Regions from separate parts of the Mesorhizobium sp. BHscii genome, predicted to be linked through region 3. Evidence: predicted binding sites of a transcription regulator. Region 3 holds the regulator's gene; each other region holds the start of a gene.
What was found. Region 3 encodes LexA, which represses DNA repair genes until DNA is damaged. Its sites were predicted from a motif close to TGTTCNNNNTGTGTTCNG; they were not measured.

Region 1 (6,440 bases), on a different contig from region 3:
GCCATAGCCGATGCGCTCGACCTGGTGGCCGGAACGCGAGCCCCAGTTGCGGTCGGTCGCCTCGGTGCGGTTCTGTTGCGCGCGCTGCCAGCCCGGCGTCGCATAGGTGCTGGAGAAGGCGCCGGATTTCTCAGTGCCGCCTGTATTGCCGCCCACATTGTCGAAGCGCGACGCGCCATAGGGGTTCTGCCGGCCACCACGTCCCGGGGCAAAAGAACCGCCGCCGTAGGAATTGCCGTAACCACCGTAGCTGTTGCCGCCCTCTGCGACCTCGACATGGGCTTCCGGCAATTCCTCGAGGAAGCGCGACGGGATGGTCGACTGCCACAGGCCGTGGATGCGGCGGTTGGAGACGAACCAGATGTGCAGGTTCTTCTTGGCGCGGGTCAGGCCGACATAGGCGAGGCGGCGTTCCTCCTCGAGCCCGGAGCGGCCACCCTCGTCGAGGGAACGCTGGTGTGGAAAAAGACCTTCCTCCCAACCAGGCAGGAACACCGTCTCGAATTCGAGGCCCTTGGCCGAATGCAGCGTCATGATGTTGACGGCGTCGAGCTCGGCGTTCTGCTCGGCGTCCATCACGAGTGCGACATGTTCGAGGAAGGAGCGCAGCGATTCGTACTCCTCCATGGAGCGGATCAGTTCTTTTAAGTTCTCCAGCCGACCGGGCGCTTCAACCGAGCGGTCGTTCTTCCACATGTCGGTGTAGCCGCTCTCCTCCAGAATGGTCTCGGCGAGCTCGGTGTGCGGCGTGGTTTCCAGCGCCTTCTGCCAGCGCTCGAAATTGGCCGATACCTCGCGCAGTGCCGCGCGCGGCTTCGGCTTCAGCTCGTCGCTCTCGGCAAGTTTTGCCGCCGCCTCCAGCATCGGGATGCGCAGCGCCCGTGCGGTGTCGTGGATCTGGCGGATGGTGGCCTCGCCCAAGCCGCGTTTCGGCACGTTGACGATGCGCTCGAAAGCGAGGTCGTCTGCGCCTTGCGCGACGACGCGGAAGAAGGCCAGCGCATCGCGGATTTCGAGACGCTCGTAAAAGCGGGGGCCGCCGATGACGCGATAGTTGAGACCGAGCGTGACGAAGCGGTCCTCGAACTCGCGCATCTGGAAGGAGGCGCGGACAAGAATGGCCATATCGTTGAGATTGTGCTTCTGCCGCTGGTAGGCTTCGATGGTTTCGCCGACGGCGCGGGCCTCTTCCTCGGAATCCCAGGCGGCGTGGACATGCACTTTCTCGTCGTCCTCAGCGACCTTTTCGGTGAACAGCGTCTTGCCGAAGCGGCCCTCATTGTGGGCGATGAGGTGGGAGGCGGTGCCGAGGATGTGCGCGGTGGAGCGGTAGTTGCGCTCTAGCCGGATGATCTTGGCGCCGGGGAAATCCTTGTCGAAGCGCAGGATATTGTCGACCTCGGCCCCGCGCCAGCCATAGATCGACTGGTCGTCGTCGCCGACGCAGCAGATGTTTACTTTGTTTTCGCTCACGGGCTGTTCCGCGCCTGCCGGCGCGGGCCCTCCGCGCGGGCCTCGCAACGGCTCGGGCGCCCGGTCGGGCTTGCGGCCTTCGGCCGATCGCAGATCTGTCGACGTTGAAGCACGTCCGGCATCCGGCCGCTGCGCCAGCAGGCGCAGCCACATGTATTGCGCGGTGTTGGTGTCCTGATATTCGTCGACAAGGATGTAGCGGAAGCGCTTATGGTATTCCTTCAGCACGTCCGGATTGGCTCGGAAGATGCGGATCGGGTGGCACAGGAGATCGCCGAAGTCGCAGGCGTTCAGCGTCTTCAGCCGCTCCTGATAGGCCTTATAGAGCTCGCGGCCCTTGCCGTTGGCGAAGGCGCGGGCGTCGCCCTCGGGAATGTCGGCGTGGCCAAGCCCCTTGTTCTTCCAGCTGTCGATCATCTGGGCGAACTGCTTGGCCGGCCAGCGCTTGTCGTCCAGCCCTTCGGCCTGGATCAGCTGCTTGATCAGGCGCACGACATCGTCGGTGTCGAGAATGGTGAAGTCGGATTTGAGCCCGGCAAGTTCGGCGTGCCTGCGCAGCAGCTTCACACCAATCGAATGGAAGGTGCCGAGCCACGGCATCCCCTCCATATTGCCTTCGCCGATCAGCATGCCGATGCGCTGCTTCATCTCCCGCGCCGCCTTGTTGGTGAAGGTGACGGCGAGGATCTGCGAGGGGAAAGCCTTGCCGGTGGCGAGGATGTGAGCGATGCGGGTGGTCAAGACGCGCGTCTTGCCGGTGCCGGCGCCGGCCAGCACAAGAACCGGGCCTTCGGTGGTTTCCACCGCCAGCCGCTGCTCGAGGTTGAGCCCGTTCAGATAGTCGGGCGCCTTGGTGTGGCCGCTGCGGGCAGCCATGGCGCGCGCGGCGATGCCGGACGGGGCCGTGGGCCGCGCGTTCGGTTCGTCAAAAAAAGGCATATCTTCCGAAAAGCCGGACATTGTCCCCGAATGTAGTGATTCGGCAGCGAAAGGCCAGAAGTGTCTCCGTTTTGTTCTCGATCCAGGCCGGAACTTACAAATCCGGTAGAACACATCTCCAAGCTGGCCCCGCAGCGGACGTGCCGCCGCCGGGCGACACCAAGGGCAGCGAACAGGGCCTAAACCGCAATGACGGTGCGCCTTACGCAGTGATACTGAAGCCGTTTGTGTCGCCGCTCGGCATTCCCTGCCAGGCGCCGCCCTGGGGCTATGTCGCGGGCGTCGATCTCAGGACCGGCAAGATCGTCTACAAACACCGCAACGGCACCGTCTACGACATGACGCCGCTGCCACTGCCGCTCAAGGTCGGCGTGCCAGGTATCGGCGGGCCGACGACCACCGCTGGCGGCGTTGCCTTCCTCGGTGCTGCGGTCGACGACTTTTTTCGCGCCTATGATCTGACGACCGGCAGGCAGCTCTGGCAGACCCGGCTGCCGGCCGGCGGGCAGTCGACCCCGATGACCTATACGGTCGCTGACGGACGTCAGTTCGTAGTTATCGTCGCCGGCGGCCATGGCTCGGTCGGTACTAAGCCGGGGGATTACGTGATGGCCTATACGCTGCCGAAGTAACACATCCTTAGACTGAAAAAATCGCTCCGGCGGTCCATAGCCAATGCAGGCCGACCCGACGTTGTGGAGGGCGTCACTCATCCGTGACTGGACCATGAGGGCTTCTATCCTATGTTGCGCGGCGGAAGTACTTCCCGAAGCCGAGGAGAGCGCCATGACAAAACCGAGCCCTGCCAGCCCAGCCGTCACGAGACCCGCCATTACCCAGGCGATGATAGACGCCTATGACGAATACACGCATCTGACGCTCGACCGGCGGCGCTTCATGGAACAGTTGACCAGGCTTGCCGGATCAGGTGCGGCGGCGGCCGCAATTGCGCCGCTGCTGGCGGCGAATTCGGCCCAGGCGGCAATCGTCGCGGACGACGATCCTCGCGTAAAAGGCGAGGACATCAGCTATCCCGGCAGCGGTGGCGGGATGAAGGGCTATCTGGTCAAGCCAGCGGATCAGACCGGCAAGCTCGGCACGGTCATTGTCGTGCATGAGAACAGAGGACTCAACCCGCATATACGCGACGTGGCGCGACGCGTTGCGCTGGAAGGGTTCGTGGCGCTTGCGCCGGACTTCATGACGCCGCTCGGCGGCACGCCGGCCGATGAAAACAGGACGCGTGACCTGTTTTCCAAGCTCGATCCGGCACAGGTCGGCGCCAATGCGGTCGCAACAGTCGCTTTCCTCAAAGAACACGCGGATGGCAACGGCAAGGTCGGCGCGGTCGGCTTCTGCTGGGGCGGCGGCACGGTGAACACGCTGGCTGCCAACACGCCGGATCTGGCTGCCGCTGTCGCCTATTACGGTATGCAGCCGAAGGGCGAAGACGTGCCGAAGATCAAGGCGGCGCTTATGCTGCATTATGCCGGGCTCGACACACGCATCAATGCCGGTATCGACGCCTTCAAGAAGGAACTCGATGCCGCCAAGGTCGAGTACACGATCTATGTCTATGAAGGCGCCAATCATGCCTTCAACAATGACACGTCGGCGGCCCGCTACGACAAGAACGCGGCGGACCTCGCCTGGGGCCGGACGATCGCCTTTCTCAAGGAGAAGCTTGCCTGATCAGGCATTTGCCGGTTTGTGAAAAGCGACCCCGGCCATCACCAGCGCAATGCCGATGCAATCGATAGGGCCGGGTATCTGGCGGAGCACAATGACGCCGATCAGGGTGGCGCTGACCGGCAGCAACGACAGCATCAGCGCGAAGCTCGAGCGCGGCAGCCGCGACATGGCAAGCTGGTCGCAGATGTAGGGGATGACCGACGAGCAGATGCCGACGCCGATGGCGGCGATGAGCAGTGGCGGCGCCGAGAAAGCCGGCAGCGCATCGGTGAAGCCGACCGGCAGCACGATGAGGAAGGCGACCGCCATGGCGGCACCCAGGCCGGCGATGCCATCGCCAGCGCCGGCGCGGGCGACGCGATGGCCAAGCACGATGTAGCCAACGAACAGTGCGCCGTTGAGGAAGGCCCAGAACAGGCCGATCGGGTCGCTTGACCATTTGACGTCGATCAGCAGCAAGGTGCCGATGACGGCGATGACAAGAGCTGCGAGATTGCGCGGGCTTCTGACGCCGACCAGCGCGACGCCGATGGTGCCGACGAATTCGATCGCCGCGACCAGCGAGATCGGCAATCGGTCGAGTGCCAGGTAGAAGGAGCAATTCATTATGCCCAGGCAGGCGCCAAAGGCGAGAAGCAGCAGTCGTGTCGGGCGGTCGGCGCCGGCGAAGACCGTCCAGGGCCGGGTCAGTGGCGCGAAGACGAGGGCGGCCGTGACGATGCGCAGCCAGGCCACGCCGAGCACGCCGACATGCGGGAAAAGCAGCACGGCGAAAGCCGGCCCGAGATAGTGGAACACGGCGCTGACGCCGAACCAGACATGCGGCGGCAGGAAGGTCGCCAGCTTGCCAAAGACAGGCCCGGCGAGGGCAGGGATTGCAGCCGGAGCTTGCGCTGGATCATCCATGAGATCATTATCGCAGGCAGTTTTTTGGATTTATATGGCTGATAGTCGGCCGAAGAGATAACCTCTATTCCAAAACCAAGGAGTTTTGTCTGAAACGCCTTCGAAACGAAAATACCGATCTGGATGCGGCTGACCTGAAGATCCTGCGCCTGCTGGAAAAGGATGCGCGCACCAGCACCGCCGAACTGGCGCGTTCCGTCGGCCTATCGGCGCCGAGCGTAGCCGAACGCATCAAGCGGCTGCAGGAGAGCGGCGTGATCGAGGCCTATACGGTGCGGATCAACCCGGCCGCGCTCGGCATGAAACTGTCGGCATGGCTGCGGATCAGGCCGGTGCCCGGGCAACTGGCTGTGGTGGCCGAGATCATCCGCGACTTGCCGGAAATCGCGCAATGCGACCGGGTGACCGGCGAGGACTGTTTCGTCGCGCTGGCGCATGTCGGCTCCGTAGCCGAGCTCGAACGGGTGATCGACCGCATCATTCCGTTTGCAATGACCAACACCGCGATCATCCAGTCGTCACCGGTGGTGGCGCGCTCGCCGCTGGGGGCAGTGAAGCACCAGCCCTGATATTCGAGGTGAAGTGGTCCGCTCGTCAGCGCATCATCAGCTTAACTAGAAACGTCGCGCCGCCCCTCAGCGCCCTGCCGGGCACTTCTCCCCGTATAGTGACGGGGAGAAGGACGCGTCTGCGGCGAATTTCGTTAATCTCCAGCGTTGCAGAGAAAGCGCCAGGCTGCAAGCTCCCTTCTCCCCGTCACTATACGGGGAGAAGGTGGCGGCAGCCGGATAAGGGGCGGCGCAAACGCCCCAGAAAAATGCAACCTAACGACGAGCCTATTTCTTCCCGCACCGATCAGGCATGGCCGCGCTTCGAGCGCGCCTGCTTCAGGATGGCGCGCCAGCGGACCATGGCGAAAGGGATCGGCTCGTTGTTGTTGGCGATGTGAAAGATCTCGTTGTTGAGGTTCTTCAGCGAGCGCCAGAAATCATAGTCGCTGATGCGTGGATCGGCTGCCAGCCTGTCCGCCTCGACCTTGATGTCGGTTTTCATGCACGTTTCCCGAACCGCTTCAGCTCCGCCCCCGTATCAACCCGATGCGGAGGGTTTTCCAACGCCGCGCTGAGTCGTTCAACGCCTCAATTCGACTTGTTCACGTTAAAACCTTGGTAAGGTTAACGGCGGTCCGACTGCGGTTCAAGCGTCTTGCGACGAATACCGATCGAACGGCCGGCGCGCTCAGGCATCGGCAGCGCCGCATGGGCGGCCCGCATGGTTTCCACCTTGGCCAGAACATCGGCCGGGAAGGGCGCCACCTTCGGACCGGACATGTCGACATGCAGCGACAGTGATTCGGAAGTGGCAGCGAGCCAACCGTCGACATGACGAATTTCCTGGTAGGCTCTGAGCCGCTTGTCGTCATGGTCGAG
Region 2 (6,440 bases), on a different contig from region 3:
CGCCGGTCTTAAAACCGTGACGCGCTGCGCTGGACTTCTTCTGCGGGGTGATTGTTGCCATTACGCCATGAACTCCTTGGTGTGGTACCGGCATTCTGCCGGCCGAACTCGCGCGATCGGGTAACCGATCGTTAGCCGCACAACTACGAAACCACCGGAATAGCCGAGGTCAGCAAGCCGCATAATTGCGACTGCCTGCCCCAGATCACTCTGGTCCGGATTGAGAAATTCACCTTTCAGTGATTTGGGGCGTTTGCGCCATAAATCGACGTTGTGTCACCGGCATGTTTGGCTGATGTAGCACAAAAAGTCGGAAGAATCAAGGCTTTGCTGCACGCGCGAAGGTCAAGCGCGATCTCCGCCTATCAGGGCAGTTAATGTGCGGTGCCTATTACGCCGCGTTATGACGATCAAATCGGCGTCGCCGTTACAGCGCCACGCGCCCGTTTTGGACGTGCACGGGACGCTGTGACAGTTTTGATCTTGCGCATGATACTTTTCGAAAATCGATTCCGATTTTCGGAGTCAGGCGCTAGTCGCCCTCGCCGGGCTCGGGGGAGAAATACTTCTCGAACTTGCCGGCCTCGCCATCGAAGGATTTGGCGTCGGCCGGAGGCTCCTTCTTGGCGGTGATGTTGGGCCATTTATCGGCATATTCGGTGTTGATCTGCAGCCATTTGTCGAGCCCCGGCTCGGTGTCAGGCTTGATCGCGTCGGCCGGGCATTCCGGCTCGCAGACGCCACAGTCGATGCACTCGTCGGGATGGATGACGAGCATGTTCTCCCCCTCATAGAAACAGTCGACCGGACAGACCTCGATGCAGTCCATGTATTTGCATTTTATGCAGTTATCGGTCACGACATAGGTCATCAGTCGGCTCCGGGACGTCACGTTTTATCAGAGCGAGGTGCGTCCAATCGGACGCACAAATGCACGCTCTAACGCTTTGAATTCACGCATCGTGTTCCCCAATGCGATAGGCTTTTTTGGTGAGGTAACGTCTTTGCCCGCCGCTTGCAAGAGCAGCCATTGCGCGCGATACCGGCGTTTCCGGAATGGAATTCCAGACGGGCCATGCTCGAAAGCCAGTTATGCGTCAGTCATCGCCGAGCAGCCGGTCGGTCTCCCGGCGTTCCTTCTTGGTGGGGCGGCCGCTGCCGGCATCGCGCAGTGCGGGAATCGCATCGGGAACGGCCTCGCCTTTTGGCACCGGCGGTGGCGACATATCCTCATAGAGCAAGCGCGCTTCCTCTGCGGGGCCGCGCCGGCTTCCCGTGCCGAGCACCTTCCAGACGAAGATGCGCCGCTCGAGAGTGATGGTCAGGACGTCGCCGGCGCGGACCAGATCGGAGGCCTGCGCTGCTTTGTCGCGATTGATGCGGACGCGTCCGGCCACCACCAGCTTCGCGGCAAGCGAGCGCGATTTCACCGCACGCGAAAAGAACAGCCATTTGTCGATGCGCTGGCGGGCATCAGCGACCATCGGAGCGAGCGAACCTACTTCTTCAGCTGGTCGCGCAACGCGGCGAGCTTGGCGAAGGGGGAATCCGGGTCGAAGCGCACGGGACGCTCCTCGCGCGGCTTCGTCTGGAACGCGGGCTTTCCACCGGGCGCGCCACCCTTGCCCTCCGGCCTGCCGCCCTTCCAGTCGGGCCGGCTTTCGCGACGATCGGAACGCTCGCCCTGCGGCTTGCCGTCGCGCCGCTCTCCCGTCTCGCCCTGGGGCTTGGGCTTGAACTTGCTGCGGTCGAAGCGCGGTTTGCCGGCGCCTTCGCGGCGTCCTTCATGGGCGGGCCGGCTGCCTGGAGCGCCGACCGGTTGTCCGCCGGTGGCATCTGCCGGTGCGTCGCCACGGCCATCGCGCGCGGCTTGCCCGTTGCGCGGGCGATTGTCCCTATCACGGGGCCGGTTGTCATGGTGGCGGTGGCGCGGGCGCTGGTCGAAGCGGCCCTGCCGCCACAACAGAATGGGCTTTGGTTCCTCGGCTTCTTTCTCGGCCTGGGGAGCAGCCTCGCCGGTGGCGGCTTCCGCCGTCGCGGCAGGTTCGGCCGACACTGCTTCCGTTGCAGGCGAGGCTTCGGAGGCCGGCTCCGCCGATGCGACTTCAACCTCGGCGGTTTCGAGTTCTGCCTCTGGCTGAGCCGCTGATACCGGAGGCGCTTCGGCTGCGGCTTCGGCTGCAGGCAGCTCCTCTTCCGTGACCTCAGCCGGAGTTTCCCGCTGAGCTTTCGCGACAGGCTCCGCTTCACCTTCGGTGGAGGGTTCCGCAGGGGCTTCGGCCGTGGCTTTTGCCACTGCATCCGGCTCAGAACTCCCGGCCGGCGCCTCGGCGGCTGCGTCCGCAATCGCGGCTTCGGCTGCCTTGGCCTGCTCGGCTTGTTCTTCCGCCGCCTGCTTGGCCGCGGCGGCTTCGCGCGCGGCATTGTCCTGTGCCTCGAGCCGCGCCCTCACCTCGACCGCCGGCTTCGGCTCTGCCCGGTAGCCGAGGCCTTTCAAAATCTCTTCCATGTCGTCGGCCGTGGCGCCGAGGATCGACATCATCGGCGGCGTCACCATGAAGGACTGACCATCATAGGCGCCGTCGGGGCGCTGGCCGAGGCCCGGCTTCCAATTGGTTGCGGGCCGGATCAGGTCGGCCAGCCGTTCAAGGATGTCGACGCGCACCGCGCGACGGCCGAGATTGCGGTAGCCGGCCAGCTTGTAGAAGGTCTTGTCGAACGTGGGATCGATGACCACCGAGGTGCGGCCGGAGGCCAGCGCGTGAACCACGTCGCCAAAGCCGGGCTTGTCCTTGCCGTCGCTCCTCAGCGCCCACAACAGCGTCACCAGTCCAGCCGGGGCGGGCTTGATCAGCGCGGGCACGAAGACGTGGTAGGCGCCGAAGCGCACGCCGAGTCGGCGAAGGGCGGCGCGGCCTTCCTGGTCGAGCGACTTCATCTCCTCGGCGATGTCACGGCGGTTGATGAGGCCGAAATGCTCGACGAGCTGGAAGGCGATGCCACGGCCGATGCCGGTGATCTGCTCGGCGTTCTTGAGGTCGACCAGCGGCTTCAGCAGGGACTCGATCTGGAAATTGACGAAGCGCTCGGCGCGGGCCGCGACCTTATCGCGGGCGGGTCCGGTGAGCTGCTCGTCGGCCAGCAGCACAAGGCGCGGCTTCAGCGGCTCGTCGCCTGCTACCAGCGTGCCGATCGGCGCGCCGATCCAGCGCAACGTGCCGTCGGAGCCGAGCGCGATGTCGCCGTTGGCCGAGGCGCCGAAGCGTTCGGCCCGCGCCTCGAATTCGGCTGCAAGCGCCTTCTGGGCTGCTGCACGCACAGCCTTGGCGTCCTCGCCGCCGGCGCTTTGGTCGGCGGTGAAGCGGAACCCCTGCAACTCGCCGACATGATGGCCTTCGACGAGGACGGTTCCGGTTGGGCTGATTTCGGCTTCAGGCATGGTATTTTCTCTAAGGCGCCGCATGAGGACGGAAGTCCTGCGGTCTACGAAGCGTTTCGTCAACCGCTCATGCAGCGCATCCGACAATCTGTCTTCGATTTCGCGTGTCTTTTCCTGCCAGTGTGCCTGATCGGCCAGCCAGCCGGGCCGGTTGGAAACGAAAGTCCAGGTGCGGATCTGGGCGATCCGGTGCGACAGCGTGTCGATGTCGCCCTCGGTGGTGTCGGCACGGCGCACCTGCTCGGCCATGTAGTTCTCGTCGACATGGCCATGCCTGGCAAGGTCCATATAGATCGAGGCGATCAGGTCGGCATGCTGGGCTGGCGCGATCTTCCTGTAGTCGGGAAGGGCGCAGGCCTCCCACAACAGCGCCACGCGCCTGGCGTCGGTGGCAAGCGCCCGAATGTCCTCGTCGCGGGACAGGTGCTCGAGCGCCTGCGCATCCACCGCCGGCAGCGCGCGCGTCAGGCCTTCAACCGGGGCGTTGGTCTCGATCGAGCGCTTCAGCGCGTCGAGGTTGGCGAAATCGAAACGCGCGGTGCGCCATTGCAGCACCTTCACCGGGTCGAAATCATGCGCTTCAATCTTCTTGACCAGTTCCTCATCCAGTGGATCGACCTGGCCGGTGACGCCGAAGGTTCCGTCGCGCATGTGCCGGCCGGCGCGGCCGGCGATCTGGCCGAGTTCGGCCGCCGTCAGATTGCGGTACTGGTAGCCGTCGAATTTGCGGTTCTGGGCGAAGGCGACATGATCGAGATCGAGGTTGAGGCCCATGCCGATCGCATCGGTGGCGATCAGATAATCGACATCACCCGATTGGAACAGCGCCACCTGCGCGTTGCGGGTGCGGGGCGATAGAGCACCGAGCACGACGGCCGCACCGCCCTGCTGGCGGCGGATCAGTTCGGCGATCGCATAAACCTCGTCGGCGGAAAAGGCGACGATCGCCGTACGTCGCGGCAAGCGGGTGAGCTTCTTCGAGCCGGCATAGGCGAGATGCGACAGCCGTGGCCGCGTCACCACCGACACGCCCTTCAGCAGACGCTGGAGGATGCCGTGCATGGTGGCCGCACCCAGCAGCAGTGTCTCCTGGCGGCCGCGCAGATGCAGGATGCGGTCGGTGAAGATGTGGCCGCGCTCGAGATCGCCGGCCAGCTGAACCTCGTCGATGGCAACGAACGCGGCGTCGGTCTCGCGCGGCATGGCTTCCACCGTACAGACCGAATATCTGGCGCCGTCGGGCTGGATCTTCTCCTCGCCGGTGATGAGCGCCACCTTGTGAGCGCCGACCTTCTCGCAGACGCGTGTATAAACCTCGCGGGCGAGGAGCCGGAGCGGCAGGCCGATAATGCCGCTTTCATGCGCCACCATGCGCTCGATGGCGAGATGGGTCTTACCGGTGTTGGTCGGCCCGAGCACGGCGGTCACGTCGCGGCCCGACAGGATCAGCGGTTCAGTGTGTTTCGGCTGGATGTTCATCGACCTGGAAATAAGGCTCTCTGCCTCGCGTTGTCGGGAGCGCGCCCCATGCTGGCGCGTGTGACAAGCGACACATAGGGATTTCGGGCGCGAAGCGAAAGCGGAATGTTCCGACGGCAGCTCGAAGGCTCCCCTCAGCTTCGATAATCTGTTCCGATTAGACAGTAGGGCGTTCCGATTTAACAGTTGGAACGAGTCTGGAACGAATCGGCTACGAATCGCTGACTCGCGCGGATTCAGGGTTTGTTCACGGCTACATCTGGATTTTTCGCCGGCGAGTCTCACCACATGCTGAATCGCCGAAATGGCCCGTTTCATGCAGGGCTGACTCGCCGTTAACCTTTGCCGATGAACGATCGACAGCAGGTCGGCGGGTGTCATCCAACATTTTGAAATTATTGATCTTTCCTAACGCGCCTTAACCATTTGGGGATGTTTTCAGCCTTTTGTAGTTAACCTTCCGCTCAAAGCCGGAACGAAACGGCGACGAATCAGCGCTGGCGGGAGTTTCCCGGTTTGTTCACCCCAATATGTAGTGTCGTGAACAGGTTTTCCACCGGGTATCCACAGGCGGGGAACAGGTTTTGCACAGGCTGTGCGGCCGCCGTTAACTTTGCGTGCCGCTTCGGCACAAGGTCGGCGTCGCGTCCATCGTCGGCGCAGTCGCTGCACGAGGACCAGTGTGCCACCGCTTGCCCGCCTGCCGGCACCTTCGCGCGAGCCGATCGCCCAGACCAAGCCTGCAGCCGAACCAGGGCTGAAGCTTGTTGCCTGACAGCCGCGATTGTGTGGCTCCCAGCCCTCGGTCTTGGCCGTGTTGGCGTCGGCCCGGTACATCAGCTACCAGCGAGGGCCGACGCCTCAGGTGATATACTGGCCGCCATTGGCGGTTAGGGTCGAGCCGGTGATGAAGCCGGCATCGTCGGAAGCGAGGAAGACGACGCAGCGTGCGATCTCTTCCGGCTCGCCGAGGCGGCCGACCGGGATCTGCGGGATAACGCGCTCGTTGAGCACCTTCTCGTCCATCGCCCTGACCATCTCGGTGGCGATATAGCCGGGACAGATGACATTGACGGTGATGCCGGCCCGCGCCCCTTCCTGGGCGAGCGCTTTGGTGAAGCCGATATCGCCGGCCTTCGAGGCCGAATAATTGACCTGGCCGGTCTGGCCCTTCTGGCCATTGATCGAGGAGATGGTGATGACGCGGCCGAACTTGCGGTCGCGCATGCCGCCCCACAGCGGGTGCGTCATGTTGAAGACGCCGGAAAGATTGGTGTCGACGACTTCTTTCCACTGCTCGCGCGTCATCTTGTGGAACATGGCGTCGCGGGTGATGCCGGCATTGTTGACCAGCACGGAAACCGGACCGAGATCGGCCTCGACCTGCTTGATGCCGGCAGCGCAAGCATCGTAGTCGGCGACGGACCATTTGTAGACCGGGATGCCGGTCTCTGCCTTGAATTTCTGCGCCGCTTCGTCATTGCCGGCGTAGTTCGCGGCAACCTTGTAGCCGGCGGTTTTC
Region 3 (6,440 bases):
GTCTCGGTCGCCTGCCTGACCATCTATGACATGGCCAAGGCGGTCGACCGCGCCATGGTGATCTCGGGCATCAGGCTGGTGGAAAAGACCGGCGGCAAATCCGGCGACTACAAGGCGGACGCCAAGGGGGCAGGCCAATAATGGCACTGCTTCCGGTCGCCGAGGCGCTCGAGCGCCTGCTTGAGGATGCTGCGCCCTTGCAGGCTGAATGCGTCGCCCTGATGGACGCCGCCGACCGCGTGCTGGCGGAGCCGCTTCTGGCGCTTCGCACCCAGCCGCCGTTCAACGCGTCCGCTATGGACGGCTATGCCGTGCGGGCCGAGGACGTAGCGTCCGTGCCCGCAAGACTTTCGGTGATCGGCATGGCGCCGGCCGGACGCGGCTTTGCCGGAACAGTCGGCCCGGCGCAGGCCGTGCGCATCTTCACCGGCGCGCCGCTTCCTGCAGGCGCCGACACCATCGTCATCCAGGAGAATGCCAGGGATCTCGGCGGCGGCAGCGTCGAAGTGACCGCGTCGACGGTTGAAGGCCGCAACATCCGCTGCCTCGGGCTCGATTTCTCGAAGGGCGACATCCTGCTGGAGAAAGGCCGCCCGCTTGATCCGGCGGCATTGTCGCTGGCGGCGTCGGCCAACCACCCGCAGGTCAGCGTGGTGAAACGGCCGCTGATCGCCATCATCGCCACCGGCGACGAATTGCTGCCGCCGGGCAGCGACCTTGGCCCCGACCAGATCATCTCGTCCAATGCCTATGGCGTCGCCGCCGCGGCCCGCTCGGTCGGCGCCAGCGCGCTCGATCTCGGCATCGCCCCCGACCGCAAGGAGGCGATCGCCACGCTGGTGAAACAAGCGGTCGACGCAGGCGCCGACGTCATTGTCACGCTGGGCGGCGCCTCGGTCGGCGACCATGACCTGGTCCATGACGTGCTGACCGGTGAAGGCATGACGCTCGATTTCTGGAAAATCGCCATGCGGCCTGGCAAGCCGTTGATGTTCGGGCGGCTGGGCGACATCCGCTGCATCGGCCTGCCTGGCAATCCGGTGGCGAGCCTGGTCTGCACGCAGCTCTTTCTGAAGCCGCTGCTTGCGCGGCTCGGCGGCCGCGCCTTCCGGCAGGACATGCGTCAGGCGCGGCTCGGCGCCGCCATGCCGGCCAACGATCTCAGGCAGGACTATGTACGCGCGGTGGTGAAGGAAGAAGCCGGCACGCCACTGGCGACCCCGTTCGGCGTCCAGGATTCCTCGATGCTCAAAATGCTGGCCGACGCCAACGGGCTGATCGTGCGCGAGCCATTCGCTCCCCCAGCCGCGACGGGCGCCGCGTGCAGCGTGCTGATGCTACGCTGAACAAAACGTCAACACATTCATTAAACTTTAAACGGTTGCGGAACACAACTGGAACAGATAGTGTTTGTTCTGGGTTTGTTTTTCTGATTCTGTTGGGGGTCGCGATGCTGACACGCAAACAACATGAACTGCTGATGTTCATCCACGAGCGGCTGAAGGAAAGCGGCATTCCGCCCTCGTTCGACGAGATGAAGGAAGCGCTCGACCTCGCCTCGAAGTCGGGGATCCATCGGCTGATCACGGCGCTGGAGGAGCGCGGTTTCATTCGCCGCCTGCCCAACCGGGCCCGCGCGCTGGAGGTGCTGCGCCTGCCCGATTCGATCGCGCCCGGCCTCAATGCGGCTCGCAAATTCTCGCCAAGCGTCATTCAGGGCAGCCTTGGGCAGGGCAGCCTCGGACGACAGATCAAACCGGCGCCTTCGCGCCTGCCCGCGGCCGGCAATGACGACGACGTCGTTGCCACCATCTCCATACCGGTGATGGGCCGCATCGCTGCCGGTGTGCCGATCGACGCCATCCAGCACCAGACGCATTCGATCTCGGTACCACCGGACATGATCACCGGCGGCACGCACTACGCGCTGGAGGTCAAGGGTGATTCGATGATCGAGGCCGGCATTTTCGACGGCGACACGGTCATCATCCGCAACGCCGACACCGCCCAGCCTGGCGAGATCATCGTCGCATTGGTCGACGAGGAGGAAGCGACGCTGAAGCGGTTCCGCCGCAAGGGCGCCTCGATCGCACTGGAAGCCGCCAATCCGGCCTATGAGACGCGCATCTTCGGGCCGGACCGGGTCAAGGTGCAAGGCAAGCTCGTCGGACTGATCCGGCGTTACTGAGCGGCAGGCTTCTTGGGTTTCTCGGCCCTGCGGTATGGCGGCAAGCCCCTCGCCTCGCGCGAAAATCTCCGCTGCTCGTGCCAAGGCCTATATGGCTGTCTGACGGCAAAACGGATTTCTGCGCGCGTCGTCGCTGATAGCGGATCGAAGAAGACGGCGGCACTGCCCATGCGAGCGAGCTGCCGTTTGGTGACGACGAGAACCAGCGGATTGCGGCAGGGATTATAATAGGCTGTGGCATCGTCGATGACGATCAAATCCGCAAAGGCACAGGCTGGCCGTGCGGTTTTGCGGTCGTCGGCGAGTGCGATGATCGCGCCGGACGGGTGCCGGGCGAGGCACAGGCCGGCAGTGCAGTAGAAGGGCGCTCCAGGCGGCAGGTCGGCCGGGTCGGCGATGTCGAACCGCACGTCTCCTTTTTCGAATGTTTCCGGCTCGACAATGGTCGCTGAAACCAGCGCATGTTTCCAGTTGTCGGTGGTGAATTCGTTCGAACGCACCCGGTTGACGGCAAGTTCGCCGCCGCCGATCGGCAGCGCCACCAGATGCGCATCTTCCGAAATCAGCACATCGGGGGCGCGCGTGTCGGAAATCGTCAGCAGGCCGGCGAGCGCAAAGGGAAGTGCCGCAAGCCGCAACCATGTCGTCGCCATCGTAGCGATGACCAGGGCGACCGTCACCAGCAGAACCGACTGCAACGAGATCAGCCCGACTGCATCGACCGGCGACCGCTCGGAAATCCATCCCGATATTGCGATCATGGCCGTCAGTCCCTTGCCCATCATGTAGAGGAAAGGTCCGTCGAAGCCGAAAGGCATTGCCAGAGCGCTGAGGACGGCCAGGAACATGACGACCGTGACGATTGGCATGACCGCCAGATTGGCGAACAGGCTAAGCGGCGATACGCGCTGGAAGTGCCAGATGGCGAAGAGCGCGGTGGCGCTGCCGGCAATGATGGAGGTCATTGCGATGGTCCCTGTCCCAGCGGCGAGTTTTCGCGTGACGAAAGCGACCGGCGACCGTCGCTGTGGCGGCGCCGTGGCCCTGTCGGCACGATAGTCGGACCATCCGGCATAGGCGCCCACGAGAGCAGCAGTCGCGGCGAAGGACATCTGGAAGCTTGGGCCGACCACCTCGTGCGGCGACACGACGATGACGGCGATGGCAGAAATCGTCAGATTGCGCATGGTAAGTGCCGCTCGGTCGAACAGCACGGCGACAAGCATTACCGCCAGCATGATGAAGCTGCGTTCAGCCGCGACCACGATACCGGAAAAAATGAGATACGCAGCGATGGAAAGGAGTGCGGCAGCAGCCGCATATTTCTTGACCGGCCGGCGTGACGAAAAATCGGGAAACAGCGCAAAGGCGCCGCGCAGCAATCCCATGATCGTGCCGGCGACAAGCGCCATGTGCAGGCCGGAAATCGAGATGATGTGGTAGATGCCGGTGCGCCGCATCGATTCGTTTATCTCTTCGGGAATGCCGGCACGCACACCGATGATCAGTGCGGCGGCAATCTCCCCCTCGGCGCCACCAATGCTGTCCCTGATATGGTCGGCAATGTTTTCGCGCGCCTTTTCGATCGAGGAAGAAAGGCGCGCGGCGAACGGCGCATCCTCGGAAACGACGATCTTCGGATTGCTGAGGAAAAAGCCACTGGCACCGATACCGGCGAAATAGCTGTCAAAGGAGAAGTCATAACTGTCCGGCCTAACCGGGCCAGTCGGAGGCAAAAGCCGCACATAACCGGTTGCCACCGAGCCTGCAGTCATCTCAGCGGGAATTTTGCGTGCCGAAACCCTGACACGTCCCGGTGCATAACGCAGTGTCGGCCGGGCGGTCGACATCACGTCGATGGTCAGCCTGATCCGGCCGTTCGCCATCTGATCGAGCCTAACGACACGGCCGGTGAGCTGGGTCTGGATTTCCGAACCGAGCATCTGCGTTCCCGCGCGCCAGGTTTCAACCTTGGCGGCGAGAACACCGAGTGCGCACAGCAACGCTGCCATGAAGCACAGATGCGTCTTGCGCCATGAGCGCGTGACAGCCGCACACAACGCCGTGAGGACCACGACGGCAATGGGCTGCGGAAAGTCCGGTTCGACGGTAAGCGAAAAATAGACGATCACCCCGCACGCCAGAAAAACCGGCACCAGCAGGAAGGCGACGCCGCGGTCGAGTTCCAGGCCGGCTGCCGAGGCCATGCTGTTGCGGATACCGGATGGTGAAAGATGGCTAAGCTGTCGGCGGAAACGAATGACGGGCCCCGGTTGTGGAGCCGGTATTGGCGCGGAGCGGTCCGGCGAAAGAGACTGGGTGGCCGGGTGCGATGCAGGCAGCAAAGCGGCTAGCGGCTCGGCGTGAGGAACGTCGGCAAACAGCGATCGTTCGCTGACGCTTGTGATCGCGCCCTCGCTCTCGTCCACGCCCCGGCCTGGTCCAGCCATCGGGTCTGCCCCTTGCACCCTTGACCTCCTATGCTACATGAACGCGCGACGCGCGAAAGTCCGCGCAACCACATCCGTTCCTGCGCTTGCCTGAGAGTTCTATGTCCGACAAGGTCGTCACCCGTTTTGCCCCCTCTCCCACCGGCTTCCTGCATATTGGCGGGGCGCGCACGGCGCTGTTCAACTGGCTGTATGCGAAACACACTGGCGGCAAGATGCTGCTGCGGATCGAGGACACCGATCGCGAGCGTTCGACCGATGCGGCAACCGCTGCCATTCTCGATGGGCTCGCCTGGCTCGGCCTCACCTGGGACGGCGAGCCGGTATCGCAGCTCGAGCGCGCGCCGCGCCACCGCGCGGTCGCCGAGGAGCTGGTGCGGCTCGGCAAAGCCTATTACTGCTATGCGACGCCGGCCGAGTTGGAGGCGATGCGCGAGAGCGCGCGTGCCAAGGGGCTGCCTCCTCGGTATGACGGCCGCTGGCGCGACCGCGACCCGTCGGAGGCGCCGGCCGGCGCCAAGGGCGCGATCCGCATCAAGGCGCCGGCCGGCGGCGAGACGGTGGTGCATGACCGCGTGCAGGGCGAAGTCCGCTTCCCCAACAAGGATCTCGACGATTTCATCATCCTGCGCTCGGACGGCAATCCGACCTATATGCATGCCGTCGTCGTCGACGACCATGACATGGGCATCACCCACATCATCCGCGGCGACGACCATCTGACCAATGCCGCCCGCCAGATGGTGATCTATCGAGCCATGGACTGGGACGTGCCGTCGATGTCGCATATCCCGCTGATCCATGGCGCCGACGGTGCCAAGCTGTCGAAGCGGCACGGTGCGCTAGGCGTCGAAGCCTATCGTGCCATGGGCTACCTGCCTGAGGCACTGCTCAACTACCTGGCGCGGCTTGGCTGGAGCCACGGCGACGACGAGGTCATGTCGATCGCCGACATGATTGCCTGGTTCGACATCGGCGACGTCAACAAGGGGGCCGCCCGCTTCGACTTCGCCAAGCTCGAGGCGCTGAACGGCGTGCATATGCGCCGCATGAACGACGCCGAATTGCTCGATATCTTCATCGCCACTTTGCCCTATCTGGAAGGCGGCCCGGCGATCGCAACGCGCCTCGACGACACGCGCAAGGCGCAGTTGCTCGCCGCCCTGCCCGGCTTAAAGGAGCGGGCCAAGACACTGGTCGAGCTGGCCGACGGTGCCGCCTTCCTGTTTGTCGAGCGACCGCTGCGGATCGACGAGAAGGCGGCGGCGCTGCTCGGCGGTGATGCGCGCGAGATCCTGCGGGGTGCTCATGCGGCGCTGAAGGCGATTTCAGGCGACTGGACGGCCGAAGCAGCGGAGGCTGCGATCCGGGGATATGCGGTGGCCGGCGGCCATAAGCTCGGCGCTGTGGCCCAACCCTTGCGCGCCGCGCTCACCGGCAAAAGCACCTCGCCGGGCGTGTTCGACGTGCTTGCCGTGCTTGGCCGCGAGGAAAGCCTGGCGCGCGTCGCGGATCAAATCGATTAGCAAAACTGGCCCAAGAAGATTGGCATTGAAAGGTGGGTTTCGCAGTGCAACATTAGGCCTTGGCCCAATTTGGCACGCAAATCCAATTGCGGGCGCAAACGCGCGAACTCCGGTGCTTTCGAAGTGTTGCGTTGCAGATATTTCGCCTTTGCCGGCATGAGAAAAACCTAAAGGAGTTTGCAATGTCCGAAGCTGCGACAAAAATGGAATTTGGCGGCAAAACCCACGCGTCGACTGCGAAGCTTGAATTCGGCGGCAAAACTCACGAGCTCAAGG

Region 1: the regulator LexA is predicted to act here: its motif matches at 2,474-2,491, upstream of ACWTU7_RS13825 (ATP-dependent helicase).
Region 2: the regulator LexA is predicted to act here: its motif matches at 5,106-5,123, upstream of ACWTU7_RS11790 (helicase-related protein).

What each region holds. Positions count from the first base shown of each region.
Region 1 is NZ_JBSPKW010000008.1:106,435-112,874, reverse strand. It holds gene ACWTU7_RS13825 (ATP-dependent helicase) at 1-2,433, opposite strand, end outside; partial or broken gene ACWTU7_RS13820 (membrane-bound PQQ-dependent dehydrogenase, glucose/quinate/shikimate family) at 2,541-3,044, shown strand; gene ACWTU7_RS13815 (dienelactone hydrolase family protein) at 3,199-4,104, shown strand; gene ACWTU7_RS13810 (EamA family transporter) at 4,105-5,010, opposite strand; gene ACWTU7_RS13805 (Lrp/AsnC family transcriptional regulator) at 5,100-5,579, shown strand; gene ACWTU7_RS13800 (hypothetical protein) at 5,866-6,063, opposite strand; gene ACWTU7_RS13795 (thioesterase family protein) at 6,186-6,440, opposite strand, start outside.
Region 2 is NZ_JBSPKW010000006.1:174,782-181,221, reverse strand. It holds gene ACWTU7_RS11805 (CarD family transcriptional regulator) at 1-61, opposite strand, end outside; gene fdxA (ferredoxin FdxA) at 533-871, opposite strand; gene ACWTU7_RS11795 (RNA-binding S4 domain-containing protein) at 1,098-1,484, opposite strand; gene ACWTU7_RS11790 (helicase-related protein) at 1,499-4,918, opposite strand; gene phbB (acetoacetyl-CoA reductase) at 5,780-6,440, opposite strand, start outside.
Region 3 is NZ_JBSPKW010000018.1:115,405-121,844, reverse strand. It holds gene moaC (cyclic pyranopterin monophosphate synthase MoaC) at 1-141, shown strand, start outside; gene ACWTU7_RS23005 (molybdopterin molybdotransferase MoeA) at 141-1,346, shown strand; gene lexA (transcriptional repressor LexA) at 1,451-2,188, shown strand; gene ACWTU7_RS22995 (ComEC/Rec2 family competence protein) at 2,182-4,638, opposite strand; gene gltX (glutamate--tRNA ligase) at 4,740-6,164, shown strand; gene gltA (citrate synthase) at 6,347-6,440, shown strand, end outside.